Regions from separate parts of the Herminiimonas sp. GW821-FHT09C12 genome, predicted to be linked through region 1. Evidence: riboswitches for the same ligand, from Rfam matches in the RefSeq annotation. Region 1 holds a riboswitch; each other region holds the start of a gene.

What was found. A riboswitch is a leader RNA that binds a small molecule or an ion and turns the genes downstream of it on or off. The one in region 1 is predicted to bind thiamine pyrophosphate.
Region 2: linked by a shared signal. The riboswitch ahead of thiC (phosphomethylpyrimidine synthase ThiC) and the one ahead of AC07N2_RS10585 (purine-cytosine permease family protein) in region 1 are both predicted to bind thiamine pyrophosphate.
Region 3: linked by a shared signal. The riboswitch ahead of AC07N2_RS03680 (TonB-dependent siderophore receptor) and the one ahead of AC07N2_RS10585 (purine-cytosine permease family protein) in region 1 are both predicted to bind thiamine pyrophosphate.

The regions. Positions count from the first base shown of each region.
Region 1 covers NZ_JBWKPC010000002.1:137,407-147,558, reverse strand. Annotated here, with positions in the region: gene AC07N2_RS10620 (TAXI family TRAP transporter solute-binding subunit) at 1-426, opposite strand, end outside; gene AC07N2_RS10615 (peptide chain release factor 3) at 586-2,256, opposite strand; gene AC07N2_RS10610 (DUF1289 domain-containing protein) at 2,371-2,583, opposite strand; gene AC07N2_RS10605 (flagellar basal body-associated FliL family protein) at 2,661-3,086, opposite strand; gene AC07N2_RS10600 (LapA family protein) at 3,200-3,688, opposite strand; gene AC07N2_RS10595 (phosphate/phosphite/phosphonate ABC transporter substrate-binding protein) at 3,975-4,787, shown strand; gene AC07N2_RS10590 (methylglyoxal synthase) at 4,858-5,766, opposite strand; TPP riboswitch at 6,061-6,160, shown strand; gene AC07N2_RS10585 (purine-cytosine permease family protein) at 6,212-7,501, shown strand; gene AC07N2_RS10580 (efflux transporter outer membrane subunit) at 7,538-8,953, opposite strand; gene AC07N2_RS10575 (MacB family efflux pump subunit) at 8,964-10,152, opposite strand, start outside.
Region 2 covers NZ_JBWKPC010000001.1:403,168-413,319, forward strand. Annotated here, with positions in the region: gene sucC (ADP-forming succinate--CoA ligase subunit beta) at 1-1,055, opposite strand, end outside; gene AC07N2_RS01880 (hypothetical protein) at 1,054-1,242, shown strand; gene AC07N2_RS01885 (HAD family hydrolase) at 1,466-1,798, opposite strand; gene AC07N2_RS01890 (LysR family transcriptional regulator) at 1,943-2,926, shown strand; gene AC07N2_RS01895 (NAD(P)H-quinone oxidoreductase) at 3,010-3,987, opposite strand; gene AC07N2_RS01900 (thiazole synthase) at 4,102-4,899, opposite strand; gene thiS (sulfur carrier protein ThiS) at 4,986-5,195, opposite strand; gene thiC (phosphomethylpyrimidine synthase ThiC) at 5,195-7,108, opposite strand; TPP riboswitch at 7,219-7,326, opposite strand; gene pyk (pyruvate kinase) at 7,515-8,933, opposite strand; gene AC07N2_RS01920 (glycerate kinase type-2 family protein) at 9,010-10,152, opposite strand, start outside.
Region 3 covers NZ_JBWKPC010000001.1:770,970-781,121, forward strand. Annotated here, with positions in the region: gene AC07N2_RS03645 (efflux transporter outer membrane subunit) at 1-536, opposite strand, end outside; gene AC07N2_RS03650 (CerR family C-terminal domain-containing protein) at 545-1,264, opposite strand; gene AC07N2_RS03655 (hypothetical protein) at 1,395-1,553, opposite strand; gene AC07N2_RS03660 (polysaccharide deacetylase family protein) at 1,718-2,722, shown strand; gene AC07N2_RS03665 (oxidoreductase-like domain-containing protein) at 2,740-2,958, opposite strand; gene pnuC (nicotinamide riboside transporter PnuC) at 3,104-3,718, shown strand; gene AC07N2_RS03675 (AAA family ATPase) at 3,718-4,242, shown strand; gene AC07N2_RS03680 (TonB-dependent siderophore receptor) at 4,323-6,467, opposite strand; TPP riboswitch at 6,527-6,630, opposite strand; gene AC07N2_RS03685 (hypothetical protein) at 6,807-7,151, opposite strand; gene AC07N2_RS03690 (GreA/GreB family elongation factor) at 7,287-7,823, opposite strand; gene AC07N2_RS03695 (DNA glycosylase AlkZ-like family protein) at 7,970-9,067, opposite strand; gene AC07N2_RS03700 (4-oxalocrotonate tautomerase) at 9,190-9,375, opposite strand; gene AC07N2_RS03705 (class II aldolase/adducin family protein) at 9,414-10,152, opposite strand, start outside.

The sequences.
Region 1 (10,152 bases):
TTGCGTCAACTGTGTGATGTGCTTGCTCTCGCGATAAAACAACCAGATCGGCTCCGTGAACAAGCTACCCAGCGAGACCAGTCCGGCTTCCTTGGCCGCTTCCTGATCTATCGAACCGCTTTGCACAAATGCAATGTCGACACCCGAATCTGGATCCATCAAGCGCTGCAGATTTTCCTGCGAACCCAGCGATGGTGCCAGCGTCACCTTGATACCGAATTTGCCCAGGGCCGCCGCATACTTTTTACCGAATTCTTCGTACGCACTATTTTCCTGTCCGGTCGCCAGCGTTACATGTGTTGGCGGCGTAGGATCGACCAAGCGGTAAGCGACATAACAGAGCGCAATTACCAGGACCGTCATCGGCCCGGCCGTGACGATCAAGTCGCGCAAGGAAAATTGAGTGAATTTGAAAATTTTCGGCATGTCGTTCCTATTACAAACAATTGGCTACACGATGCCAAGAATGCACGAATGAAGCAAGCACAGCATTCTGTCTTGCCTATCAGCAGTTATATGGAATGGGAGTAAGGAAATCATCCCATCCCATCGCTACGCGGCAGCGATGGGATGCGAGACATTCAATCAGGCAAGCTTGACTGCGTGTTCACGTGTTTCGTGGAAAGTAACTGCAGGCCAACGCTCTTGCGTCAATCGCAAATTGACGCCGGAACTGGCCAGATACGCCAGATTGCCAGCAGCGTCGTGAGCCAGATTATGGCCAGCAGACGATTTTTCAAAGTCAGCCAACATCTTCTTGTCATCGCAGGTAATCCAGCGTGCGCTGCTGATGCTGGTGCCTTCGAATACGGCATCAACGCCATACTCATTCATCAAGCGGCTCGCGACCACTTCAAATTGCAGTACACCGACGCCACCCAGAATCAGATCGCTGCTGTTGACCGGTTTGAATACTTGAATCGCGCCCTCTTCGCCCAACTGCTGCAAACCCTTGTGCAATTGCTTGATCTTCAGCGGATTACGAATGCGTACCGAACGGAAGAAGTCCGGTGCGAAGTAAGGAATGCCAGTGAACTGCAGCAATTCGCCTTCGGAAAAACTGTCACCGATCTGCATATTGCCATGATTCGGCAGGCCGATAATATCGCCGGCGTAAGCTTCTTCTACTTGCTCGCGGCTCGATGCCATGAAGGTCACAACGCTGGATACCTTGATCTCTCGATTCAGACGCAAATGCTTGATCTTCATGCCGCGTTCGAAGCGACCGGAACATACGCGCAAGAAGGCAATACGATCGCGATGAGCTGGATCCATATTCGCTTGAATCTTGAAAACGAAACCAGAGAACGGCAATTCAGTCGGCTTGACGGCACGCACGGTTGCATCGCGCTCACGCGGCGGCTGCGCCCAATCGAGCAAGGCGTTCAGAATTTCACGTACACCGAAGTTGTTGATCGCGGAACCGAAGAATACAGGCGTACGCGTACCGTTGAGGAAGGCGTCCAACTCAAATGGATGCGAAGCGCCATGCACCAGTTCGACTTCCATCTTCAATTGTTCGATCTCTTGCGGGAACATTTCTGCCAGACGCGGATTGTCGATACCTTTGACAACTTCAAACGTCTGATCCGCCTTCTCGCTACCTGGTGCGAACAACATGATTTCATCGCGCAGCAAGTGATACACGCCGCGGAAATTTTTACCCATACCAATCGGCCAGGTAACCGGCGCGCATTCGATCTTGAGTACCGATTCCAGCTCATCCAGCAATTCCAGCGGATCGCGCGTTTCGCGATCCAGCTTGTTCATGAATGTGATGATAGGTGTGTTGCGCATACGGCAGACATTAAGCAACTTGATCGTCTGCGTCTCTACACCCTTGGCGGCATCAATCACCATCAAGGCAGAATCGACCGCCGTCAATACGCGATAAGTATCTTCCGAGAAATCCTGGTGACCTGGCGTATCGAGCAGGTTGACAACGTGATCGCGGTATTCGAACTGCATGACCGAGCTGGCGACAGAAATGCCGCGCTGCTTTTCGATTTCCATCCAGTCAGATGTCGCATGGCGTCCGCTCTTGCGACCCTTGACGGTACCGGCGAGCTGAATCGCACCGGAGAACAGCAGCAGTTTTTCAGTCAGCGTGGTTTTACCCGCATCCGGATGCGAGATGATGCCGAAGGTGCGACGGCGCGCAACTTCGCTGTTAATCAATTCAGAAGAAACTGTACGCGATTCAAACGCTTCTACTTCAGCGGAATCGGAGCTTGGTAATTCGGGCGCGGCGGACATGGAGTAGCCCTTGGAAAAAGGCCTAAAGTCTACCGACTCTTGGCCTTGAAGTCTAATGCGTCTATGACTGACGGGGATTTTAAGGAACGACGGGATGCTTCAAAGGCAGAATACTTAACGTTTTACTAATCCTGCGGCCTCTAGACGTGCCCATACAGCGGCCTTCTCATCATCATCGTAAATGATCCAATTGATCACTTCATCGAAGGTTCTGCCGCAACCTTTGCAGACTTCATCGCCATGCGAAGTCGAGCAATAGCCTGCACAAGGAGAATCGGGCCGCAATGAACTACGCGGCAGGTCGGAAGGATTGTCTGCGTTACTCATACTGAAAATATTCGGTGTATCTTTATATTGCCGACGCCTGAAGCGTCATGCGCATATTGCTATTGATGCGTCCAGAATCAGTTCGACTGAACGATGTAATCAGTCAACAACACTTCCTGAACGCTGCGTGTCTTGAGGGTTGCATTCGCCACATCGCGCAACATTTCTTGCACGTATGCAGCACCTTCCGGCGTTCTCACGCGTTGCGAATCGACATTGGCCAGCGCTGCCTGCAAGGCAACATCCAAGGCCGCCTTGTTGCGCTGTACCCATGCGGCATCTTCCTTATGCGTTTGCAGCGCAACGGTCGCCTTGATCGACAGTTGCGAAGAACGCACCACCATCGGACCAAAATTGGAATACGCAATAGGGCTTAACTGCTGTGCACTAGGCTTGAAATAAAACCATGCGATCGCAATCCCGATGGCGACAACCGCTCCTATGGCCAGCGTACCGCCAAGTATCGTGATCAACAGATTGCCGGATTGCTTGGTTTTGACCATAAGAAGATTTCGGGAAGAAAAATGACTGGCTGCTAGTTTAACTGATGTCTCATCCCGAAATCGTGTTCTTGCCTCAGCAATTCACAATCATGACGATTTAACAATGCAAGCAGTTATACAGGCCGACTTGGCGTGATCGTATTACCACCGCGCTCCAGCCTGTCTTCCAACTCACCTATATACGCGGCCAATGTATTACCGGATTGCTCGACTGCTGCAACGACACCGGTCTCGAGCTTTTCCAATCGCTCTATGAGTGCAGTCTGCTCATCAGCATCCTGCTTCACAACCGTTTGTGTTTTTTCGTCTATGAAACGATGCAACTCGCTAAAACGAGAGGCTTCCAGTTCACGGCTGTTTTGCAATTCCTTCGCATGACGCCGCGCTTCCAGCATGACGGAGGATTGCAGGTAAAGGATACAGACCAGGAAGTAAAACGTGAGCAAGGCTGTCAATCCCAGCATGACCAAGCCCAGCGGCGCCTGTACGGTTGTCACACCAAGCCAGAGTTCGGTTGGTGTATTGAACGTATTCCAATTTAACGCGGCAAGCGCGCCTATGGCTCCAAGGATGATAACGAAAAACAAAGTACGAATCTGCATAGTGGTCTCGCTCCTTTCTTTGTTGGCACATCGAAAAAATAAGCAAACAACCTGACTAACTACTTGCATCGAACAAATACGTACTACTTACATGTGGCACTCATAGCAGTATCACATCATGTCGGCCCATCTCAGTCTTGGCTCCATGTATTGATATAAATTAAATAAACTGTTGCGTATTTATACTTAGAGCTACAAGAAACCTATTATCCGACACATTTGTTAATGTAACATTCAGACTACATTTAGTTACCCAATAAAAACAATTCTATACGGAGCGCCGCTTATGAAACTCGCATCTCTTTTGGCAATGACAGTATTGGCGGCGGGCATCAATTCCGCAGCGGCACAAGATCTGGTCCTGGCCATAAACGAAGGTGTGACCTACCAGGACGGCGGCCCAGCCAGTGAGCGTTACAAGCCACTTCTGCAATTGCTGTCAAAAGAGCTGAAACAGAATGTGAAACTGCAAACCGTCGACAAATACGCAGTATTTGAAAAAGGCCTGGCCGAAGGTAAATACGACTTGGCATTCATACATCCTGCCCATGTCGGCCTGCTAGCAGTGAAAAAGAACGGTTATGAAGGTCTGGTCACCGCCAAAGGTTTTACTGATTACCGCGCCCGCGTGATGGTTGCACAAGCATCGCCATTGAAATCCATGCAGGATTTGCGTGGCAAGAAAATCGGCGTACCGTCGGTAGAATCCATCACCACAGTGATGTTCACCGCCAATCTGCACGAATTACGCTTCCCTAATCCGGAAAAAACATACACACCGACTCGCTATCAGGACGCCGTACCGTTCATGATTGAAAACGGCTTTGTCGATGCCGGCGTTACTGGTTCGGCCGGTGTTGCAAAAGCATGGGTTGCCAAAGGCGGCCGCATACTGGGCGAAACGAAACCGATTCCAATAAAGCAATTCCTGGCCTCGAAAAAACTGAGTGACGCAGAACGCGAAAAAGTCAAAAACCTGTTGCTGAATTTATCGGAAAACGAAGCAGGTAAAAATGCATTGTCCAAAATTGGCATGACCGGCTTTGTGCCATGGAATGCAGCTGCCATGGATGAAGCAACTGCACGTCTGGGTCTGTAATTAAAAAAGGCCTTCACGATCAGATGATCGTGAAGGCCTTTTTGCTATCGGTCAGTTTTTAAATACCCACTTAACTTCTGCACAAACTGACGCGCTGCTCCAGCAAATCCAGCCACCGCTCTCCGCATTTCTCGTTACTGATACACAGCGCATAATCCGTCACCGTGCGCGCCGCACGTTCCAGCAACTGGATATCCGCTTCGTGTTGACGCGCGACATGCGGATCTTCCAAAAACAAAACACGACGACACTGCTGCCTATCCAGTATCAATTCTGCGATCTGCGCATCACCACCCATCGGGCCGCTCAGATAAGGTTGGACCCAATTGCGGCCGGCTTCTTCGCCTTTGATTTTCTGTGCGAGCTTGTTCAGCAAACTCCCCGTCGTGCCAGTCGCACAGCGGAATCCAAATTGATCCAATAGCGCAAAATGACGCTCTGCAATGTCCAGCATGCGATCTTTCATCGCATCGTGGGCAATCATCGCAATGCCTTCATTCTTCAAATCGAACGTAGCATCCAGCTCGTGATTTGGCGCTGCGCCAATCGCGATCGATTCCAGCTCCAGCCATTCACGTGCACCAGCCAGCGTCGATAAAAACGGTTTGCCATGAATCACGCATTGCCGCTTCAAAGCGACTGCTTCCGGGAATGTCGACGAAGGATCGACCGGATCCATCAAGTAAATGACAGCATCCAATCGACGCTCTGGATCACTATCCACCACGCGCGAAACCAGCTTCATCAAACCGCCATGCCGACCGTAAGGGAAACGTTCGATACGCGGATAATCTTTCAACAAACCGAGATGATCCATGGCATCCAGCGTGCGCCCGACCACGATCAATTCAGGTTGCAAATGCTCTTCAATCGCAACGCGGCTACCATTGAGTAAGAGGGCCAGTGCGGAGTCGCGGGCGTCTTGGTGAGTACGGCTAGTGGCTAATCCGATGCGGAAATTACGGCGAGAAGCGGGCATATTAAACAGTCAAGGAGGCTAAGCGCTGCAACATTGCAGTGCGTCAACTTAAGTATATCGCCTGTCGATGAATAACTTGTGACATTCCTGATCTGTGATAGCATACTGTTCATACATACAGTATTTATGTGTTTTCGTCGGGCCGCTCCCCCTCCCTGTTTTATCGTGCGGCCCGACACTTTCTTCTGCAATTTCTGCATTCAACTACCCGCTACGCCTTCTGCCTAGCCGCTTTCCCGCTACATACAACTTGCCTATCCGCCGTTTTTGGCTCAAAGTAGCGCCCAGTTTGACCTTCTTGGCTCGGGGTCCTGCGCATTTGATGCGTGGGTGAGAGATACCCGTTGAACCTGATTGAGATAATTCTCGCGCAGGAAAGCACACAATCCATCGCCGTACACCGGCATCGAATCCGCTTACCTGCCATCTATTTTGAAAGACGATGATGGCTTTACCAAACGCACCTACGGCAGCAAGCAATGCCGCCTTCACACCTATTCCTGCGGCTGACAGAGTTTTTTCCTTCCGCGATCACGCTGCACTGTGGTTCAGTCTCGGCGTCGGCTTGCTCGTTATGCAGATCGGTGCATTTCTCGGCACCGCTCTCGGTACGCAGACAGCATTGTTCGCCATTATCGTCGGCTCGCTGCTCGGTGCAGCTCTGCTCGGCCTGGTTGCCTACATAGGATTTGAACGCGGCCTGTCCAGTCCGGTATTGATGTGCCAAACCCTGGGTACATCGTTCGCCAAACTGCCGGTGATTTTGAACGTCGTTCAATTGATAGGCTGGAGCGCGTTTGAACTAGTCGTCATGCGCGATGGTACGACTGCCTTGATCAAGGACATCACAGGTATAGACGCAATCTGGTTGCCGTATGTCACGGCGCTGTTCTGGGGTCTGCTGCTAGTTGGCCTTGCAACCGGTTCGATGATAGGTTTGGTGCGCTGGTTTGTCGGTCGCTTCGGTTTGCCTTTGGTTATTCTTTCGCTGATCTGGCTGACCTATCAATTTGTCTTGAAAGCGCAAGTACAAGGTCTGGATGCAATCTGGAACAGATCCGGTGACGGTTCTATGAGTACGCTGGCCGGAATCGATCTGGTGATGGCGATGCCGGTGTCGTGGCTGCCCTTGGTCGCTGATTTTGCCCGTTATGGCAAAGCTGGCGCCAGCACCTTCCGCGGTACATGGCTGGGCTTTGCTGTGGCAAATATCTGGTGTCACGCCTTAGGCGTCTTGATCGTCAGCACATCCAATCCTGGTGCCGATCTGATGACCACTTTATTGCTGGCACAAGGTGGCTTGATTGCGCTTGGTCTGATTCTGATTGATGAGATGGATAATGCTTACGGCGATGTGTATTCCGGTTCAGTCTCGCTCAACTTCCTGAATGGAAAATTCACGATACGTTTCTGGGGCATTACACTCGCCTTGGTTGCCACCGGCTGTGCACTCTTCCTGCCTATGCACGGATTGGAACCTTTCCTGCTCTTGCTCAGCTCGGTCTTCGTGCCTTTGTTCGGCGTCGTCATTTCGCAATTGGCAGCGAAGGGACAAGCGACAGATAAAGGTGTGAATGTCGTACCTGTTGCCATCTGGCTGATCGGCATTGCTGCCTTCCACATCTGCCCACTTCTATGGCCGGTAGTCGGTTCCGCTTTGCCAAGTTTGACTATCACGCTGCTGCTGGGAAGTATTTACCGGATGTCACGTCGCCCGGCATTGCAATCTGCTTGATCCGTGGATGATGGATATTCTCCATCATCCATCTTATTACTTCGCTTCGACTTGCGGCCTGCTCCAGCCACCACCCAATGCTTTGAATACATCAGTGGTGCCGGTCAGACGCAACAACCTCAGTTGTGCCAATGTATCGTCTGCCGTGAACAAAGTACGCTGCGCATCCAGCAGCGTATTCAAATCGTCCGCACCTTCGCGATAACGCAACTCGGATAATTTCAATGCGCGCTCTGCTTCTTTCTTGATTTCGATTTGCGCCTGTTCCTGTGCAAAATTACGACCCGCATTGCTGAGCGCATCATCGACTTCTTTCAACGATGCATAAACCGTGCGACGATAATTTTCAATCAATTGACGACGTACCGATTCGCTGGTTTCCACTTGCAGGCGCAAGCGATTGCCATCGAATAAAGTTTGCACGATGGAAGCGGTAAGGCCCACGCTATACGCCGGATTACCAAGCGCGAGCAAAGCAGCACTGGAATTACCAGCAGCACCTGTTAATGAAATAGTCGGCAACAATGCAGCACGCGCCGCTGCGACATTGGCATCAGCCGCATACAGTTGCGCTTCCACACTCGCTATATCTGGCCGACGTGTAATCAATGTCGATGGCAAACCCGGACTGACCTCCGGCACATTGAGCGTAGTCAAATTTTGTTCAGCGACCTGCAAGGCTTGCGGCTGACGTCCAAGCAAAATTGCCAAGGCACTTACGGTTTGCCGTTCCTGTACTTGCAAAGGCAACAGGGTATTACGTTGCGTGAGTACGGTGCCGCGTTGGCGGCTCATATCCAGCGCGGATGCGGAACCATAGCGATAACGCGCCTCGACTATCGCATACACTTTTTCGGCAATCGCCAGATTGTTCTCTGCAACACGCAAACGCACACGCAAAGCCAGTGTTTGGAAATAAGCATTCGCAACGCCGGTTGTGAGCGTCAGCCTGACGGTTTCCAGATCGTAGCGACTGGCATTCAGCGATGCGTTGGCACCACTGGCAACCGCCGCGACACGTCCCCATACATCGACCTCGTAGGCCATGCTGAGCGCCACACCGGAGCCTTCTGTTTTGTTCCAGCCGGTACTGACAGGTCCCGGCTTGTTAGAACCAACATTGGTATTCGCACTCACCGTCAACAATGGGAACAAAGATGCGCCGGCACTACGTGCCGTAATCTCTGCTTGTGTCACGCGTTCTGCCGCGATACTCAAATCCGGATTGGCCGCCAAGGCTTGATCGATCAAGCCAGACAATTCATCCGAACCGAAACCGCGCCACCAGTCGCGCTGCAATTCAATGCCGGCAGGTGATGCTTCGGCCCAGGTTGCAGGCAACTCAAGATTCGGCCGCGTTGCATCGATACGGCTGGCACACGCGCTCAATGTCATCAGCGCTGCAACAGCAAGCGCGAGACGGGTACGACGAAAAATAAAATGTGTAGTCATGGATGTCATTTCATTCTGCCGACAAGGCAACCACAGGATCGAGTTGCGCTGCTTTTTTAGCTGGTAAATAACCGAACACCAATCCCGTCATGAACGCGCAACCAAAGGCGAGCAAGACCGGTGTCGGCGAATATTTAATCGGCGTACCGAAGGCATCAATCACTGCTGCCGTCGCCAATCCACCAATCACACCGATGGCGCCACCAATTGCGGATACCACCACGGCTTCAATCAGGAACTGCTGCATGATGTTGGCCTCACGTGCACCAGTTGCCATGCGAATACCAATTTCTCGTGTACGTTCAGTCACCGACACCAGCATGATGTTCATCACGCCGATACCACCAACCAGCAGCGAAATCGCAGCAATCGAACCAAGCAGGATAGTCAGCGTATTTTGTGTCTGCTCCATCGCTTCCATGATGGAAGCCATATTGCGGATCTGGTAATCGACGGTACCGTGGCGTTCCAGCAGCAATTTGTCGACTTCTTCCTGCGTGTTATCTATGTGATCGACGTTTTCTACCGCCACCGTGACGTTACGCAGATAGCGCTGGCCGGACAAACGCAGGCTGCTGGTTGAGTACGGCACGAACACCACATCATCCTGATCCGAACCCATCGGCGAAGCGCCGCGTTCCGACATCACACCGACCACCTGGAACAACAGATTATTCACCAGGACAAATTCACCAATCGGATTGTCTTCACCAAACAATGCTGTGGCGACGGTCTTGCCCAGTACTGCGACCGCAGCGTAATTCGATTCGTCTTCTTCGCTGAAGAAAGTACCCTGTGCCACCGGCCATTGCCGCGCCAATGGGAATTTGGCTGAGGTACCCGTCACGCTGGTTGAAGTATCCGAAGTACCGAAGCGCAAGGTGACGCTACTGCTTTGCTCCGGCACTGCGGCCAGCACATTCGGTAATTCATCGATCGCGCGCACATCATCCACCACCAATGTCGCGGTGCTATTGAAGCCGCGCTGATTCGGCACACCCGGACGCACCAACAACAGGTTGGAACCCATCGCACTGATACGCTCCACCACTTCCGCCTTGGCACCGTCGCCGATTGCCAGCATTGCAATCACGGAGGCCACACCAATCACGATACCCAGCAAGGTCAACACCGAACGGAAGAAGTTCGCGCGCAGTGAACGCAACGCCATCTTGGCCGCTTCCAGCATATCGGCCAGA
Region 2 (10,152 bases), on a different contig from region 1:
GTGCCCGCCATGCGAACGACCAGTGGAACTGTCAGATCAACCTGTTTCGCTGCTGCGATCACGCCTTGTGCGATCACGTCGCACTTCATGATGCCGCCGAAGATGTTAACCAGAATCGCTTTGATGTCTGGGTTCTTCAACATGATCTTGAATGCTTCAGTAACTTTCTCAGTCGTAGCACCACCGCCTACGTCAAGGAAGTTGGCTGGCGAGCCGCCGTACAATTTGATGACGTCCATCGTTGCCATTGCCAAACCTGCGCCGTTAACCAAGCAACCAATGTTGCCGTCGAGCGAGATGTAGGTCAGGTCGAATTTCGATGCTTCGATTTCAGCTGGATCTTCTTCGTCCAGATCGCGCATTTCAACGATTTCTGGATGACGATACATTGCGTTCGAATCGAAATTGAATTTCGCGTCGAGTGCAACGATACGGTCGTCGCCAGTGACGATCAATGGATTGATCTCAGCCAACGATGCATCGGTTTCGTCGAATGCTTTGTACAAGCCTTGCATGAATGCGCGCGCTTGTGGAACCGAGCCTTCAGGTACGCCGATTTTGCGGGCGATGTCATCAGCCTCGCTATCGAGCAAACCCTTGACTGGGTCGATGAATACCTTGTGGATTTTTTCAGGAGTGTGTTCAGCAACGTGTTCGATGTCCATGCCGCCTTCGCTGGATGCCATCAAGGCAACGCGTTGGCTACCACGATCAACCACCATACCGACGTACAGTTCTTTCTTGATGTCCGCGCCTTCTTCGATCAACAGACGTTTTACCAAACGGCCTTCAGGTCCAGTTTGATGTGTTACCAGTGTCATACCGAGAATGTCATTCGCGTACTTGCGTACTTCGTCGAGCGATTTTGCAACTTTAACGCCGCCGCCTTTGCCGCGACCACCAGCGTGAATCTGTGCTTTAACAACCCAGACTTTGCCACCGAGTTTTTCGGCAGCTTGTACAGCTTCATCTACGGAAAAACAGGGGAAACCTTTTGGTGTCGTAACACCGTACTTACGCAGTATTTCTTTTCCTTGATACTCGTGGATATTCATGATTGTCCTTATTGATAATCAATTTTTGGCAGCGAACCGCTACGATAATTTTACTTTGCTTAAATCCACGCAAAAACCGTTGATACTCCCAGCAAAAAAGCTGCTCATTTCAACTGTTGCAAAACCGAATAAAACGGTGACGTGGATTGTCCGAGAAGCGTATCTCGATATCCTTGACCACGGTTAAGATTCGATACTTGTCGCGCCTTAATCGAATGTACTTATGCAAAAAACGATTAAGAAATAGCGAACAAGCGAACAACATTTCGCATCAGATACAACTAAAGGGAGTGAGCTGCAAATTTGACGCGGCGCAACATCGAACCGATAGGTTGATGTACACAGTCAAATCGCCTAGCATCCACTGCGATTGCGGTCAGGTCATGACACAATCCACAAGGATGCCGTGCTCAAACGCCTACTTCACCCCGCTGAAATTCGGCCCAATTCACCGAGCGTGTTACGCGGGTTCCGGAGGCAGTCATGGTTTCATAGCAGCGTGCTTTGGCGGCTTGTATAGCTTCAATCAGGAAATCGGCTTCATACACTTTCAAAAGATGCGCTTGGCATGTATTCAAATAATGTTGAAGACGGTTACGGCCACCTGTTATGACGGTAAGATCATCGTCGGTGTTCGCATCCCAGTACCAGCTCAAGCCAAGTTCATAAAACGCCGCGTTATAGGCGTTACGATGCAAATCTGCTGCATCATCAGCATATTGATTCAACGCGACCTTGAGCATAGTAATTCTCCTGTATGTACTTTTGGTACTTATTTGGTGTTTTTTCAAACTTAAATGCATCTTAGGGGTAAAAAATGATTAGGAATAGTTAAAGTATTTGATCATAATGATTCCTTTTAGCTTATACATCGAGTACTACACCCTATGAAGAACGCAACACTCCGGCAACTGAAGGTTTTTGAGACCGTTGCCCGCCATTTGAGCTTCTCTCGTGCTGCGGAAGAACTGCATTTGACGCAGCCAGCGGTTTCCACCCAGGTTAAAAAGCTGGAAGAGCACGCCGGGCTTGCCCTGTTCGAACAACTAGGCAAGAAAATCTATCTGACGCCGGGCGGCGCGGAACTGTTGCACTACAGTCGCAGCATCATCCAGCAGTTCCAGGAAGCGGAAGATGCGATGACCCAATTCAAGGGCATCACCGGCGGCAAATTGAATGTGGCCGTGATCAGCGCAGGCGATTACTTCTTCCCGCGCCTGTTGGTTGAATTTGCGCGCAGTCATCAAGGTGTGACGCTGAATCTGTCTGTGCACAATCGCGAAGGTCTGTTGAATCAGATGACCAGCAATCTGACCGATATTGCGATCATGGTGCGCCCACCTACCGATATGGATACGATCAACGAGGCTTTTGCACCTCATCCTTATGTGATCGTGGCAGCGCCTGACCATCCTCTGGTGTCGCAAAAAAATATCCCTATGAGTACGCTCATGCATGAACCCTTTGTCGTCCGGGAAAAAGGTTCGGATACCTGGCATTCGATGGAAGACGGATTCGGTGAGCGCATCAACGACCTCAATATCGCGATGGAAATCCGCAGTACCGAGACCATCAAGCAGGCCGTGATCGCGGGCATGGGTATCAGCTTCCTATCAGCACACACCATCAGTCTGGAATTGCAGGCTGGCAGTCTGGCCGTATTGGATGTCGAAGGTTTCCCCGTCATGTTGAACTGGTATATCGTGCACCGGAAAAACAAACGCCTGCCGCCTGTCGCGCAAGCGTTTAAAAACTTCCTGCTGACAGAAGGACCTGAATTGATCGAGCGCCTCATCCGTTACAGTCCAAGACCTGGACAGCAGCAATTAAGTAATGTCCCCGTCAAATCGCTACCGAAAAACAAAAAATGATGTAACGAATATGCCGTATCAGAATTTAAAAAGCCCGCTAGTCAAACAAGACTAGCGGGCTTTTTTATCGTATTAACTTGAACTTACAGCTTCAAGATAATTTTACCGATGTGCGTGCTGCTTTCCATCAAGGCATGCGCTTGCGCTGCTTCTTCCAATGGGAAAGTTTGATAGATCACTGGCTTGATCTTGCCAGCTTCAATCAAAGGCCAGACGCGTTCACGCAACTGCTTCGCAATCGCCGCTTTGAATGCAACAGGACGCGGACGCAGAGTTGAACCAGTAATCGTCAAACGACGCAGCAGAATTTGACCCAGACTTACTTCTGCCTTGTTGCCACCCAACAGTGCGATAAAGACCAAGCGTCCATCATCGGCGAGGCAACGAATTTCACGCGGCACATAATCGCCACCAACCATATCGAGAATCACGTCAACACCCTTGCCGCCGGTAGCGGCCTTGACGATCTCAACAAAATCTTCTGTCTTGTAATTGATACCGCGTTCAGCACCCATCACTTCACAGGCGCGGGCTTTGTCATCGCTACCAGCTGTAGCAAATACGCGATGGCCGAGTGCCGTGGCGATCTGGATCGCCGTTACACCGATACCGGATGTGCCGCCCTGCACCAGCAATGTTTCATCGCCGCTCAAACCGACGCGATCAAAGACGTTACTCCATACGGTGAAGAAGGTTTCTGGCAAGGATGCTGCTTCGACTGCATCCAGACCTTTTGGAATCGGCAAGCACTGCTCGATAGGCGCTGTACAGTATTCAGCGTAACCACCACCCTGCGCCAGTGCGCAAATCATGTCGCCGATTTTTAAATCACTACCGGCCAGATCGCCACCGACGATTTCGCCCGCGACTTCCAAGCCTGGCAAATCCGATGCACCCTTAGGGACAGGATAGTTACCAGTGCGTTGCAACACGTCAGGACGGTTGATACCTGCGGCGTGCACCTTGATCAGTACCTCGCCAGCCTTAGGTTCTGGCATCGGGCGCTCACAGAGCTTCAATACATCTGGTGGGCCTGGCTGAGTAATCTCGATTGCGCGCATGGTAAATCCTTTAATGTGATGACGTTGAAGGCAGCAAGGATATTCGATAATCCATTTATCTGCCAATCAACTCAACATTCCGCATAATTCCCGCGCAACACGGTCTTATTCTTCTTACACCACGCGTCCAGCCATCGGTGACGATGGGGATGCGGCGAATTTGCGGGCGATACGACCTGCCAGGTAAGCATTGCGACCTGCATCGATGCCCAGTTTCATTGCATGCGCCATACGGACTGGATCTTGCGCACCAGCAATCGCGGTGTTCATCAAGACGCCGTCGCAACCGAGTTCCATTGCAATCGCAGCATCGGAAGCAGTACCAACACCTGCATCAACAATGACCGGGACTTTGCTTTGTTCGATGATGAGCGACAAATTCCACGGATTGAGGATGCCCATGCCGGAACCGATCAACGATGCTAGAGGCATGATGGCGGCACAGCCGATGTCTTCCAACATACGAGCTTGAATCGGATCATCGCTGCAGTAGACCATGACGTCAAAGCCATCTTTGACCAGGGTCTCAGCGGCTTTCAGGGTTTCCGGCATATTCGGGAACAGGGTCTTTTCATCACCCAGCACTTCGAGTTTGCACAGCTTGTGGCCGCCGAGGATTTCACGACCAAGTTGCAGCGTATAAACCGCATCGGCAGCGTTGTAACAACCAGCCGAGTTAGGCAGCAAGGTGTATTCAGAAGGTGGCAAGACATCGAGCAAGCTCGGTGCATTCGGATCTTGACCGATATTCACGCGACGAATCGCGACGGTAACGATTTGTGCACCGCTGGCTTCGCTGGCCGCACGTGTTTGTTCGAGGTCTTTGTATTTACCGCTGCCAACCAACAGGCGGGAGCGATAAGTGGTGCCAGCGATCGTCAATTGGTCGTCGAAGAAGATTGGGGTAGTCATGGATAGTCCTGTTTCTTTGATATGCAAAATTAATACGCAACAAACATACGAGGCAGCTCGTGGCTGCCTCGTATTTACTTCAGTGATCAACCACCGCCAATCGCACGCACCACATCAACGCGATCAGCTGCTTGTAACTGCCGCTGCTGCCACTGACTACGCGGCACGATTTCGCGATTGATGGCAACGGCAACTGCTTTGCCTGATAGTGACAAATCAGCCATCAACTCTTCAACGTTCTTACACGTTGCGAGTTGATGGCTAGCGCCATTGAGCTCTATTTCAATATTGATCATTACTGTTTTTGATAAATTTCAGAGCCGCTTTTCACGAACTCAATCGACTTCACTTCCATACCTTTTTTCAAAGCCTGAATTTCAGTGATGCCTTGTTGTGCGGCATATTCGCGTACTTCCTGCGTGATTTTCATCGAGCAGAAATGCGGACCACACATCGAGCAGAAGTGCGCGACTTTGGCGGAGTCTTTAGGCAAAGTTTCATCATGAAATTCACGTGCCTTATCCGGATCAAGACCGATGTTGAATTGATCGTCCCAACGGAATTCGAAACGCGCTTTCGACAAAGCGTTGTCGCGTATCTGCGCACCGATATGACCTTTCGCCAAGTCGGCAGCATGTGCGGCAATCTTGTACGTGATGATGCCGTCCTTGACGTCGACCTTGTTCGGTAAGCCTAGATGTTCTTTCGGCGTAACGTAACAAAGCATGGCTGTACCGTACCAGCCGATTTGCGCAGCGCCGATGCCAGACGTGATGTGGTCGTAGCCAGGTGCGATGTCGGTCGTCAATGGTCCGAGCGTGTAGAACGGTGCTTCGTGGCACTGCTCCAGTTGCAGATCCATGTTTTCCTTGATCAGATGCATAGGCACGTGGCCCGGGCCTTCGATCATCACTTGCACGTCGTGCTTCCATGCGATCTGCGTCAGTTCACCCAGCGTTTTCAATTCGCCGAGTTGCGCTTCATCGTTGGCATCGTAGATCGAACCTGGACGCAAACCATCGCCTAAGCTGAACGACACGTCATAGGCTTTCATGATTTCGCAAATGTCTTCGAAGTGCTCATACAGGAAAGATTCCTTGTGATGCGCGAGACACCACTTCGCCATGATGGAACCACCGCGTGACACGATACCCGTCATGCGCTTGGCAGTCATAGGAACGTAGCGCAGCAACACACCAGCGTGGATCGTAAAGTAATCGACGCCCTGCTCTGCCTGCTCGATCAATGTGTCACGGAAAATTTCCCATGTGAGGTCTTCCGCCTTGCCGTTAACTTTTTCCAGCGCCTGATAGATAGGCACGGTACCGATAGGCACAGGTGAATTGCGGATGATCCATTCGCGTGTTTCATGGATATGTTTGCCGGTCGACAGATCCATCACGTTGTCGCCGCCCCAGCGTATCGCCCACGTCATTTTTTCCACTTCTTCGCCGATCGAAGAAGTGACTGCCGAGTTACCGATATTCGCGTTGATTTTGACCAGGAAGTTACGGCCGATAATCATCGGTTCGATTTCCGGATGATTGATATTGGCAGGAATGATGGCACGACCGCGCGCGATTTCGCTGCGCACAAATTCAGCTGTGATCTCTTGCGGAATAGCTGCACCGAATGACTGCCCCGGGTGTTGACGCCCCATCAGCTCGGCTAGTTTTTCGCCTTTTGGTCCGGAGTGTTTTAACTCTTCCAGATAAGCACGGCGATTCATGTTTTCACGGATCGCAACGAATTCCATTTCTGGCGTAATGATGCCTAGTCTCGCGTAATGCATCTGCGACACGTTCTTGCCTGCGAGTGCGCGACGTGGTTTGCGATGCAGATTGAAACGCAGTTCAGCCAGCTTGGGATCGTTCAAACGCTCGATGCCGTATTCTGATGTTGGGCCTGCTAGTTCTTCGGTGTCACTGCGTTCCAGTATCCACGGCAGACGTGGTGTGTCGAGGCCGGAACGGATATCGATTTTTGCTTCCGGATCGGTGTACGGGCCGGAAGTATCGTAGACATAGATCGCCGGATTTTTTTCGAATCCAAACGATGCGGCAGTATCGGATTGCGTGATCTTGCGCATGGGCACGCGAATATCCGGACGTGAACCTTGAATATAAACTTTGGTGGAATTTGGTAATGGTTGGATCGCTGCTTCATCTACCGTGGCGGTAGCGGACAGAAATTTCGGATTGGCATTCATTTTGGCTCCTTGGCTAACTACATTGGCTTGGAGCCAGCTCAGGAGGTTTCGAGAACATGTACCGTATCAGCTTGGACATCGATAAATACAATTCGGATGCCGGATGCAATACACGTTCTCGGTAGCTTCCCTTCGCTGGCATTATCCAGATCAGGTTCAAGGGTTTTTCTCACCCGGCAAATGCGGAACGCATCTACCTAGGACCCCTAGCTTTTTACTTCTACAACAGGTGAATCAAACTACGATTCGTAGTCTATGCCATAAAACGACTATGTCAATTGACCCACGTCAGACTTTTACATCTGACATGAATGGGTTACTGCAACGCAATACTCCATTCATGTCAGTTCTGGAAAATGGCAAGACTGCCATCTCCCAGAAACTGTAATACAACTAATGCGCTGTATTACTTAACCGTTGCGATGTGCAACAGATTGGTCGTACCGGATTCACCGAATGGCAAGCCAGCCGAGATAGCGATGTAATCACCCTTCTTGGCAAAACCTTCATGCACGGCCGCCGCCACTGCTTCGCTGACCATGTCATCAACAGAATGCACATCCTTGCCACCAACGATCGAGTGGATACCCCAAACCCATGCCAGACGACGTGCGGTCTTCAGTTCTGGAGTGATGCTCAGGATCGACGTAGTCGGACGTACACGCGCAGCGCTCATGCTGGTGCTACCGGATTTGGTGTATGTCACAGTAGCGACAGCTTTGATCGCAGCCGTGGTGTCACGCAAGGCGTTGCAGATTGCATCTTCCGCCGTTGGACGTGGTGTCACTTGCTGTGCATCGAGCAGCGTGCGGTAGACCGGATCGCTTTCCACTTCTCTGATGATGCTGTCCATCATTTGAACAGCACGAACAGGGTTCTTGCCGCTGGCCGATTCCGCGGACAACATCACGGCATCTGCGCCTTCGTAAATGGCGTTGGCAACGTCCGATGCTTCTGCACGGGTTGGCATAGGCGATTCGGTCATCGATTCCAACATGTGTGTTGCAACGATAGTTGGACGACCGTATTTACGCGATACACGGATGATTTCTTTCTGAGCGCGCGGCACTTGCGAGATCGGCAATTCAACACCCAGATCACCACGAGCAACCATGACGGAGTCAGAAGCTTTACAGATCGCATCGATGTCGAGCATTGCTGCTGGTTTTTCGATCTTCGATTGAATCAGGGCGCGGTCACCGATGATCTTGCGTGCGTCTTCGATATCAGAAACTTGTTGCACGAACGACAGAGCTACCCAGTCCACGCCCAACGACAATGCAAATTCCAGATCAACCAGATCTTTCGGTGTCATTGCAGGGATCGGCAGAATTGCGTCTGGCACGTTGACGCCTTTGCGGTTTGAAATCTTGCCGCCCGTAGTCACACGTGTGACGATGCGGTCACCCGAGTTGCTTTCGATCGAAACACGAATTTTGCCGTCATCGAACAACAGGTTTTGACCAGCTTTGACAACCGCGAACAGCTCAGGATGTGGCAGGTAAACGCGTGTTGCATCACCTGGAGTCTGATCGCGGTCGAGCACGAATTCCGAACCTTCAGTCAACATAGCGGAATCGCCATTGAAGGTGCCAAGACGAATCTTCGGACCTTGCAGATCGCAGAGGATGGCAACTGGACGGCCGTATTTGGTTTCCAGGCTACGCACGATTTCGTGACGTGCGCGGTGATCTTCGTGCGAACCATGGCTGAAGTTGAAGCGGAACATGTCCACGCCAGCTTCAAACAATGCGCTGATGGTTTCCACATCACCACTTGCTGGGCCCAGGGTAGCAACGATTTTTGCTTTGCGATTACGTCTCATGACAGATCTTCTTCTTAAATGAAAAATGAAAAATGGGTACCGCTATGCCTGCAATACAAACACAGCGGAAAATAAATTACAAAATCAGGATTGCGCGGAAATCGTTAACGTTGGTACGTGTCGGTCCGCTGACAATCAAATCACCAAGTGCGCTGAAAAAACCATAGCCGTCGTTATTCTCGAGCATGGCTTTTGCATTCAAGCCTTGCTCGGTAGCACGCGTCCATGAGTCAGGTTGATAGATCGCGCCGGCATTATCTTCGGAGCCATCAATACCGTCGGTATCGCATGCCAATGCGTGAATACCAGCCGTACCTTGCAGGGACACTGCCAGGCTCAACAAGAATTCTGCATTGCGACCGCCACGACCTTTACCGCGCACGGTAACGGTAGTTTCGCCGCCGGACAGGATGACGCATGGCTTGGCGAAAGGCTGACCATACTTCGCAACCTGTTTTGCCAATGCTGCGTGCACCATACCAACGTCACGCGATTCACCTTCCAGATCGTTGGACAAAATGTAGGGCGTAATACCAAGCTCGCGTGCCTTGGCTGCAGCAGCTTCCAGCGCATGCTGTGCTGTTGCCATGACGTGATGTTCATTGCGCGCAAAACGTGCATCGCCTGGTTTTGGTGTTTCGCCAGCGCCGGATTCCAAATGCTTCAAAATATTTTCTGGAATCTCGATTTTGTATTTTTTCAGAATCGCGAGTGATTCTGCGCAGGTAGTTGGATCAGGCAAAGTTGGACCGCTGGCAATCACACCAGGATCGTCGCCAGGTACGTCGGAGATCAACAGTGTAACGACACGTGCAGGTGCGCATGCCAAGGCCAAACGACCACCTTTGATTGCGGACAAATGCTTGCGCACGCAATTCATTTCAGAAATCGTGGCACCGCTTTTCAGCAATGCTTTATTCAATGCTTGTTTTTGTTCCAGCGAGATGCCTTCACCCGGCAAACTCAACAAGGCGGAGCCGCCGCCTGTGATCAGGCATAACACCAGATCATCTTCAGTCAAACCCTTGACCAGTTCCAGCATGCGGCCAGCTGCTGCACGGCCTGCTTCATCCGGTACCGGATGCGCTGCTTCAACAACTTCGATCTGTTTGCAATCAGCACCGTGACCATAACGCGTCACGATCAAGCCTTCCACTTTGCCTGGCCATGTATCTTCAACAACCTTGGCCATTGCGGCAGCACCTTTGCCGGCACCGAT
Region 3 (10,152 bases), on a different contig from region 1:
ACTTCTGCTGCGACCGAGACACGCGCGTCATGCCAGTTCGCTTGCGCACCTTGCAAGCGCGCTTGCGCTGCACGGCTGGTTGCACGATTGGCACCGAACACATCGATTTCCCATGAAGGCTGCAAAGCTGCTTGCGTGGTCGTTCCTAAAGGAAGCGGTGCTTGCATATTGCTACGCTGCGAACTCGCCGTTACATCCAGTTTCGGTCCCAGTGCCGCACCGGCTGACACACTGGTCGCACGCGATTGCTCTATGCGCGAGACCGCAGTTGCCACCGTCGGGCTGACTGTCTCCGCCGACTGGATCAGCTCCACAAGTACAGGATCGTTCTGCTGTTCCCACCATTTGGACAAGTCGGTTAACGTGCCGCCATGCGGCAAGTTTTCCACGTTCTTATCGACGGTTGGTGTAGTCGGCAAAGGCGCGAACCATTTGTTAGGCGGTTGCACCGAGACTGTTTCCGGCGGCGCAGTCAAAGCGCAACCGGCGAGCCAAAACGGCAGGCTCGCATACGCGAGTAGCTGAATTCGTTTCATGATTTTTTCTATTGAATGAGAGAGCGGCGGCGTGTTGTCTCAACTGCGACCATCGCTTCTGCGTAAGCAGTCAGTTGCTCGGCCCATTGATCGATGGCTGTCGGTGTATTGATCAGGTTGGGTCGTATCGTATCAACGACTTCATGCGCAATCATCAGATGCACAGCCAGACCGACTATGGAAAATACCAATCGATGTATTGCATCATCTTCTTCTGTCACATTCAGATGACGCATCAGAATCGCAACTAATGCGGCGTGGGCGGGTTTGATATTGCTACCTATCTCTTCCTCCCACAAACCAGTCGGTTCCAGCATTTCGCGGAAATGCAGACGCACGCATAGTTGCACCAGATCGCTTTGCTTCAAGGGCTCCAGAAAATTGGTGAAGAAACCTGCCAGCGATTCATGCAAAGTAAGTGTGTCTTGATTGACGGGAGTGTATTCGCACGGGCCGCCCATGGGTTCGGTAAACACGGCGCGATACAAACCCGCCTTGTCGCCGAAATAATATTTAATCGATGCGATATTGACGCCGGCCGCCTGCGCGATTTCACGGGTGGAGGTTTTGCTGAAGCCTTTGTCGGCGAACAAACGCAAGGCCATCTGCAATAAGCGCGCACGCGCCTCGGCACCATCGGAACGTTGCTTGCGTGCCTCGCCATCCGCATTAGTGGAATCGGCAGGATGCTGCGGCTTGGGGGAAAATTTATTGCTGGTAGTAGTCATGACCAGCATTAGAGCACATAAATCAAACGTTTGATTTAATTAAATCGTTTGATTGTGTTTTCTTGCAGTCAAATATTGCTTAATTGAAAGCCAACGCTATGTGCATTGCGCACTTTACGCTCTGGGTAAGTTAGCGCTTGCTATCCGATGTGATTGGTAGAAACGTCAGCATGAAAACGGATAAGGACAAAATACCAACCAGTACCGCAGCGAACTCCGGCCTCATCGCAAACCATCCCATGGCGACGATCATGCCCGTCGTTGATAAGATTTTCGCTATGTTGATCATATTGATTCCCGTTCTCAAGGCAGCTTTCGATAAGTTTGTAATGTATAGAAGATGAACTGGGGAAACTATAGGTGTTCATGCCGATTGCTTGTGGGGAAATTCCTACATGGCAAGCTGTTGTCTATCTGCGTCATCTTCGTTTTCCAGAAAGCAGGAAAGCAAACTTGCCAACCTTCTTTCAGTTACGCTTGCGCCTGTCATTTCAGCACGCTCAACTCACCATCCTCATGCCACACATCGCCACACATACATTCCGCAATCATCTTGTGCAAACACGCATCAACTTCAACGCGCGCTTCCAGAAAATATTTTTCGCAGGAGCCATTCTGTTTGTCAGTCTGGCATTGTCCGGTTGCGCGCTGATATTGCCGTCAAACGTTTCAACAAGCGAACCGATTTCGCACCCTATTCGTTTTTTGCTGACTTTCGATGATGGCCCAAGCTCTTCGGGCTATAAGAATTCAACTGAATCCATACTTGGAGATCTGGCTCACAACCCGGTACAACCAGGCATTAAAGTTCTGTTCTTTGTGCAGACACGTGGTACGACACTACATTCACCGGGACGTGAATTATTGGCACGTGAATATGCAGAAGGTCATCTGATCGGCTTTCATACATCGACTTCTGGGCATAGCAATCATCGCTTTTTATCACCAGAAGATTTCATCGCCTCGCTGGAAAATGGTATTGCTGATATACGCAGCACGACCGGCACGGCCCCAACTTTAGTAAGACCACCTTATTGGAGTTATGACACTCGTACGTTTACTGCATATCAAGCACACGGCTTGCACATGCTGCTAACGGATCTGAGTGCAAACGATGGCAAAACATGGGGCTTCAACGGTAGTCCGCGCAGGCGTATCAATTTACACAATCAACTCGCAGCTATGCGAACCAAGATGGTTGCAGGAAGCTTGCCCCTCGTCGACGATGTCATTCCCATCGTCGTTACCTTCCACGACACCAATTCCTATACGGCGCGTCACCTGAATGAATATCTGCAAATATTGCTCGACGTTGCCAAGGAATTAAATGTGCCTGTCAGCGATCAGGCTTTTTACAAAGATCGTGCTGCGCTTGAACGCGCCGCACTGGCACGTACGGTAAAAGATGGATCAGAACCAGTAGTACTGCCGGGATTATGGGGCTGGATATGGCGTTGACATGGATGCCATACAAATCACTTTGAGTGAAGCGGTGCTTTACGCGACACTTTCTTACGTGATTTGCTGTCTTCCATGCGCTGTTCCCATGCCTTCAACGCAAGGCGATAACGTTCCATTTCAAGTTCATACAAATCGAAAATGCATGGCTCGCAACCGCTATGACAACATTCGTCGTTGTCTGGCCGCACCGGCGGAACGGGTGGTGCATCATCGGGATACTTGGCTGTAGGCATATTGAAAATGTAGAAATAGCGTTCGAGGTGTCGCTTTCTTTAATATACTGCGGAGTCGCATGTGCTGCGTATTCATACTCAGCTCAAAATACGCGTTCGTCCGCTCCATCATCTGCATCAACAAAAATCTACTCGCATACCTTGCATGAACGATCCACTCACGCTCTTCGGTTTGGTCCACACCTCACTTCTTGAGATCGTATCGTTCGCGCTCGCGCTTGTCATGGTTGTATTGAATATCCGCCAATCTCCATGGGCGTGGTTATTCTCCATCACATCAGCCGCCTTGTATGTCGTTGTGTTTTACGACAGCAAATTGTATGGCGATATGTCGCTGCAATTTTTCTTTATCGCCGTCTCGCTGTGGGGTTGGTATCAATGGTTGTTCGGCGGCGTCTCGCATCATGGCGTGCTGGTGTCGCGCCTTACGTCAAAAGGGTGGCTATATTCAGGACTCGCATGGCTGTTCGGCTTTGTTGCTATCGCTTCCTTCCTGCGTCTGTTCACCGATACCGACGTGCCGCATATCGATGCCTTCCTGACTTCGGGTAGTTTGGTTGGTCAGCTCTTGCTATCACGTAAAAAACTGGAAAATTGGCTCGTCTGGATAGGCATCGATCTGATTTACATCGGCTTGTACATACACAAGAATTTGTATCTCACTGCCTTGCTGTTTTCCCTTTTTGTGATCCTGGCTGCCGTTGGATTGCGCATCTGGAAAAAATCTCTCGCAGACCAATCTGCCGAAGTCATTAATTGATGAGCACAACGCCATTACGTGTTGCGCTACTCGGCGCAGAATCAACCGGCAAGTCAACCTTGGCTGCAGCATTAGCTGCGCATTACCGTACCACTTGGGTACCGGAATATCTGCGTGAGTTTGTAGAAGAAAAACAGCGTACGCCGCAGGAGTCAGAACAACTCATGATTGCCAATACGCAGCTTGCAAGGGAAAACGATGCAGCACGAAACGCGAATTCATTTTTGTTTTGCGATACCACGCCGCTGATGACTAGCGTTTACAGTCAGTTCTATTTTGGCAGCATAGACACGGCGTTGGAAAACTTGGTCCGCGCGCATCGATACAGCTTCACTGTCGTCACTGAGCCAAGCACTCCCTGGATCGCTGATGGTCTGCAACGCGAATCTGATGATGTACGGCAAGCAGTTCACACACTGTTGCTGGCTACACTCGCTACAGAAACCATCCCTTTTCTCTTGGTATCAGGGGAAGTAGAACAACGTGTACAGCAAGTGGTGAAGTATTTATCTGAAAAAAAGTAGACACGTAATAAAAACGCCACCGCTAGATTTCCGATCCTAGTGGTGGCGTATTCATCAGTGCTGCGATGAAAACTCTGCGATTAAAGATCCATCTGCGCTGACAGTCTAAAGACACGCGGCGCGCCAGGAATCAGATACCCGCCAAAGGCATTCGATGCGTCGCCCCAGTAGAATTTATTGAAGACGTTATCAACACCGAAGCGGAAGGTTGTCTTCACACCGGAGACCTTGGTCGCATAACGCGCACCCAGATTCAACACGCTGTAACCAGGGATAGCGGTGCGAATATCACGATTCGGCACAAACTCCTTGCTGCTCGAATAGATCCAGGTTCCGTTGAGTTTCAACGCAGGCATTTGCGGCAATGCGTAATCCATGTACAGAGCCGATTTGAGCTTGGGCACATTACCGACGCGTTTGCCTTCTATCTGTGCATCACCGGTATTTTCCGCGATAGCTTGCAAGGCCGTCATGCTGGCACCGATCATCAGATTGCGCGTGACACGACCTTGTGCGGATAACTCAACACCACGATGAATCGCATCGCCAGCTACCACATAGGTATTGCTGGAATCGATGTATTCATTGGTGCGCTTGATCTGGAATAAAGCGGCCGCAACACTGACATTGCTGGTGATATCTGTCTTGACACCTACCTCATATTGTCGGCTGCGCGACGGATCCAAGACCGTGCCTTGATTGGTCGCGCCGTCAGGAACTTCACCGCCCGGGTCCAAACCTTCCGAGTAAGAACCATAGATAGACCAGTTCTCTTGTGGACTAAACACCAAGGCTACATTCGGCAAGGCAAATCCTTCGTCGGTATGACGCAGCAATGTGCCACCAGCATTGAACTGATCGCGCTTCAATTGCGTGTAACGCACACCGGCATGCAGCTTGAGTTTATCCGTCAGACTCAGGATGTCCTGCATGAAGACCGAACGCTCGTTATCCTTGCGACGCAGGCTGACGGGATTCGTCGGCCCCAAGGTGTAGTTGTAATACACCGGGTTATAGATATTGCCGGTACCGACGAAATCGAACAAATAATCGGCAAAGCTATCGCGACGATTCAATGTCGATACACCCGTCGTCAATTCATGTTTGACTGTGCCGGTGCTGAATTTACCTTGCAACAAAGCCTGCGTAGTATTCACTGTGCGCTTGTCATTATCGCGCCGCAAATCGTATAAGCCGTAATCACCATTCGCACAATAATTGGAGAACGATAAAGTTGCCGGACAACCGACAGACAAGGCAACCGCATCATCTCTACGCAAGGCAAACGCGTTGGCCTGCAAAGTAGTACGCCAGTTATCGTTCAATTCATATTCAAACTTCACGCCCAGATTATTGGTGTCATCGGTAACTGGACGGCTCCACGGCTGATCGTTCAGCATGGTCTTGCCGCTGACGCCGGTAGGAATGCGCAAGTCAGAGCCGAGCAACTGAAAGCCAGGCACCGTCAATTGCGATTTATGTTGATAGTCGACATCGACTTGCAACAAGGCACGTGGACTGATGCGCCAATCAAAGGCACCGGACACGAAGCGCCTATCGCCATTGGAACCACGCACGTAAGAACGTATATCTTCCACTGCCGCATTGATGCGATAACCAAAGCGCTGATCTTCAAAACGCCCGCCCAGATCAACCGCTGCATAGCGCGTGCCACGCTCACTCACCTCAACCGTCGCTGTGCGCAAAGGTGCATTGGTAGGACGCTTGGTCACGTAATTCAGGACGCCGCCCGACGATGCAATACCTGACTGCAAACCGGCCAAACCCTTGAGAATTTCAAAGCTTTCCTTGTTCTCCATCGGAATCGACGATTGCGCGAGGATGACCAAACCATCTTTGCGATAACTGGATCCCTGATCGAGTACAAAACCACGTATCGCGAACCAGTCGGACAGACCAACCGCGTTATAGGAATTTTGTACGCTCGCATCGTATTTCACCGCGTCGGTGGCTGTGCGTATGCTGCGATCCTGCATCTGTTCACGCGTGATGACACTGATGGATGCCGGCGTCTCGCGCAAGGGCGCTTCCGAGAATCCACCTATGCTCGCATTGCGCGCAATCCCGTCCTTGCTTGTATCGGAAGTCACAACAACTTCAGGCAAAACGTTTTCGGAAGATTCAGCCATGGCAGCAGGCGCAAATGCACAAGCTTGCGCAACAGCCAAGGCAATCAGGGAACGACGGGAGTGTGATGCAGACATGTTTTGTTCAATCAATCGCGTTAAAAAACGAATGCGTGCGAAGGAATGGACAAAGAAATTGCGTGGACTTTGCGCTTCCCTACGCTGGCATTATCCAGGTCAGGTACGGAGGGTTTTTTCTCACCCGAAGACGTTTAGCTCTTCAGGACCCCTAGCGTGGCCGCATACTAACACGAAAGAATAAGCGTGCGAAATGGCATTTTTGTTGTATTTTGCAGCGAATTTCGCCGATCTTAACCAGGATCAATTGGCAAGATGGCTAGTCTTCGGAGGCGTGGAAGTAGGCGGCGTGACTATCAAAGATGTGCAGAACGAATGCCTGGCACGACGAATTGATTTCTATTTTTTACTCTTCTCGCTTTTTTCCGACTCGTGACTATTTTGATGATCGAAATGCGCGTTGGCTGAATCCGGTGATTTTTGTATATGCGTAATACCGGATGAAACCGAGATGGGATCGCTGGCGGGAAAAGTCATTTCAATCGCGATATCGAGCAATGTTTCTTTTGCTACTTCTCCTTCAGATGCCACCGTCTCAGTCGGCATCTCCGCTACCGGATCGCTGGCAGGAAAGGTTTGCTCCAGCGCATCATCCAATTGGCGTTCTTCACGCGAATGTGATGCAGGTGCTGCTGCATGCTTCGTAACTGTCTTGGATTTTGTTGAAGAATCATGATGTGCCATTTGGAACTCCTTGCTATATGAAGAGTGTTCAGGGCATGCAAGGCTTGACGCTGATCAAGCCATTCCATCTGGTACTTGTCACAGACATCTCATGCCTATGCGCTTATCTATAGGACACTGCCATCCGCATCCGGTTCAACTACTGCGTGGATAACGTACGTCCATGATCTGCAATTTCTCTGTGCCGGCTGGACTTTCCAGCAATACGGTGTCGCCTTCGTGTGCACCGAGCAATGTTTGTGCAAGTGGTGCAAGCCAGCTTATCTTGCCATGCGCCGGGTCCAGCTCATCCAGACCAACAATGGTGACGGTGTGTTGCTCGCCAATTTCGTTTTTATAGGTGACGCTTGCGCCAAAGAAGACTTGATCGCCATCGACATGCACGCTTGGATCAACAATTTCTGCAGACTCCAAACGCGTTTGTAGATAGTGGATACGCTGGTTTATTTCACGCAGCGTGCGCTCGGGATCAAACTCCAGAGATGTTTGATTTGTACCGTCTTGCTCGTTTTGCAAAACATTGGTGCGTGTGACCTCCACCAATTCCAATAACTCATTTTGCAAACCCTGATATCCCTCTGGCGTGATGTAATTCTTCACGTCTAGCGGCATCTCCGGTTGCAACGATAGCGTATCGTCGTCGCCCGTTTCTTTGACAAAAGCCTTGTTCATGGTCGCACTCCTGCACTGCTTATGCATGAACGGCTACCTTAACGCATCCCTGCAGAAGCTACTGTGCGCTACTGCACGCAGATCTCAATCGGAAATTTTGCCGCATGAGGTGCCCATCAAGCCTTGAAGTGCAAGTGCCCTCTGCATCAACACAAGCCGAGGAATTGCTCCATGCGTTGCAGTTCCTCGTCCAATGCACTGCGGAATGCCGCACCTTTTGGCGCTGCGCCGGCCACATAGCCGAATGCTGCCTCCAGTCGGCCTTCGCGCGTCGACACATTGGCCCAGCCGATTACTTGGCCATACCAGAGCATCGGCAGCGCGTAGTAGCCGAACTGGCGCCGGGCCGGTGGTGTGTAGGCCTCGAATTTGTACGTCCAGTCCCAAAACAGCGTAAAACGGTGCCGGTCCCAGACCACGGGATCGAAAGGAGTGAGCAGCCGCAGTCTGTCATCGATGGCGTAACGGCGCGAGCGGGGGGTTTCGTCGGCAGGCCAGTACCAGGTGGTCCCGTCGATGCGGCAACTGGCCAGCTGCTCGCGCGCCAGCCGCAGCGCGACCTGGGTCTGCGCCGTCAGATGTGGTGCGCCGTAGCCGAGCAACCTCACCAGATAGGTCAGGCTGGCGGCTGGCAGCGGTGCGTACTTGCTCACCACCAGGTCAATCAAAGCAGCTGCGCGCCGGGCGCTTGCAGCGGGACTGTCGTCTGCAGCCGGATGCATAGCCGCCTCGTAAACGCGCGTGCCGCTATCGCGCCGCTGCACCCGCAACAGGCCGCGGTAGTGCAGACCGTCTAGCAGGTGCGTGCTGGCGTTGCTCGAACCACCCCAATAGTTCTTTACACGCCCGTGCGCGAAGTGCTGATCAACCTCGCGCGGATGAACCACGCCACGTTCACGCACGAAGGCCAGCACGTCTGCGGCCTTGCGCTGTGTCTCGGTATCCCAGACTTTCTTGGCCTGACGCGGATGCATCAACGCCAAGTGCTGGCTGGGCAGGAAGCCGTAGTTGACCAGGCAATCTTCGTCGATCGCCAGACGCGCGTAACGACGTTCCAGATCGCCGGCACGATAGTCTTTGACACGGTGGCGCAGCGTCAAGTCCTGCGCCCGAGCCGGGGCACGAATCGGATCAGCTTGCACAAAACCCAGACGCTGGATCGCTGCCGGCAGTGTGGTCGGCGTAAACAGGGTGCGCGCGACCGCGTAGCGGCGCAGGTCTTCGAGACTCGAGTCAGTTGGCATGTGGGAATTAAAGCACAGAGCAGAACGTCATCACTGTCATCACCGAGATGAGGTCACTGATGTACAGCAGACATCCGCCAGCCTAATGTGCGGATATGGCCGCGTGTACATCAACATAAAGATTAAACGTCAGACCACAGCTTGCCGCCAGTTGCCCAGTTTTCACGCTTCACGTCTTCGATGATGATATCGACGGATTCAGCGCTGGAGCCGAGTGTGGCGACAGTTGCTTCAGTGACGGCTTTAACGAAAGCACGTTTTTGTTCGACGGTACGACCTTCAAATAATTGGACGTTGATAGTTGGCATGAGTTTTCCTTTTTTAGTTGATAAGAATAATGAATAAATCAGTCGCGATAGGACGGCGACAAGGTATCGAGCTTGCGCAGCAAAGATGGCCATTCGAGGATGCCTTCGGGTGAGCCGTCGCCGAGCAATTCCTTGTACGTTTTTGCACACACTTCTGGCGGTGGAATATTCAGCGGACCGCCGCCAGATTGCGCTTTCAATTGGAACGAACACGCCTTATCCAGCGTATCCATCAATACATAGGCTTCCGCTATCGTGCGGCCGCTGATCAGCGTGCCGTGATTGCGCAACAGCATTGCCGGATAATCACCGAGGCGCTCAATCAATCGCGTCTGCTCGACTGGCGACAAGGCCAAACCTTCATAGTCGTGATAACCCATCTGCTGATAGAAACGCATCGCGTGTTGCGACAAAGGCAGCAAGCCACCTTGTTGCATACCGACGGCGACACCATTTTCATTATGTAAATGCATGACGCACATCGCATCCGCGCGCGCTGCATGCACGGCACCGTGGATTGCGAAACCGGTCACGTTCACGCGATAAGTCTGATCGCCGATGATATTGCCCTGCAAATCAATCTTCACCAGATTCGATGCAGTAATTTCATCAAAACGGAAGCCGAAAGGGTTGATCAGAAAACGACCATCTTCGCCCGGCACGGTGGCGGAGATATGCGTGTAAATCAGGTCATCCCAATTCTTTAACGCGCATAAACGATAACAGGCGGCGAGATCGATACGAACCTGCCATTCGGCGGCACTGATACCGGTCGGT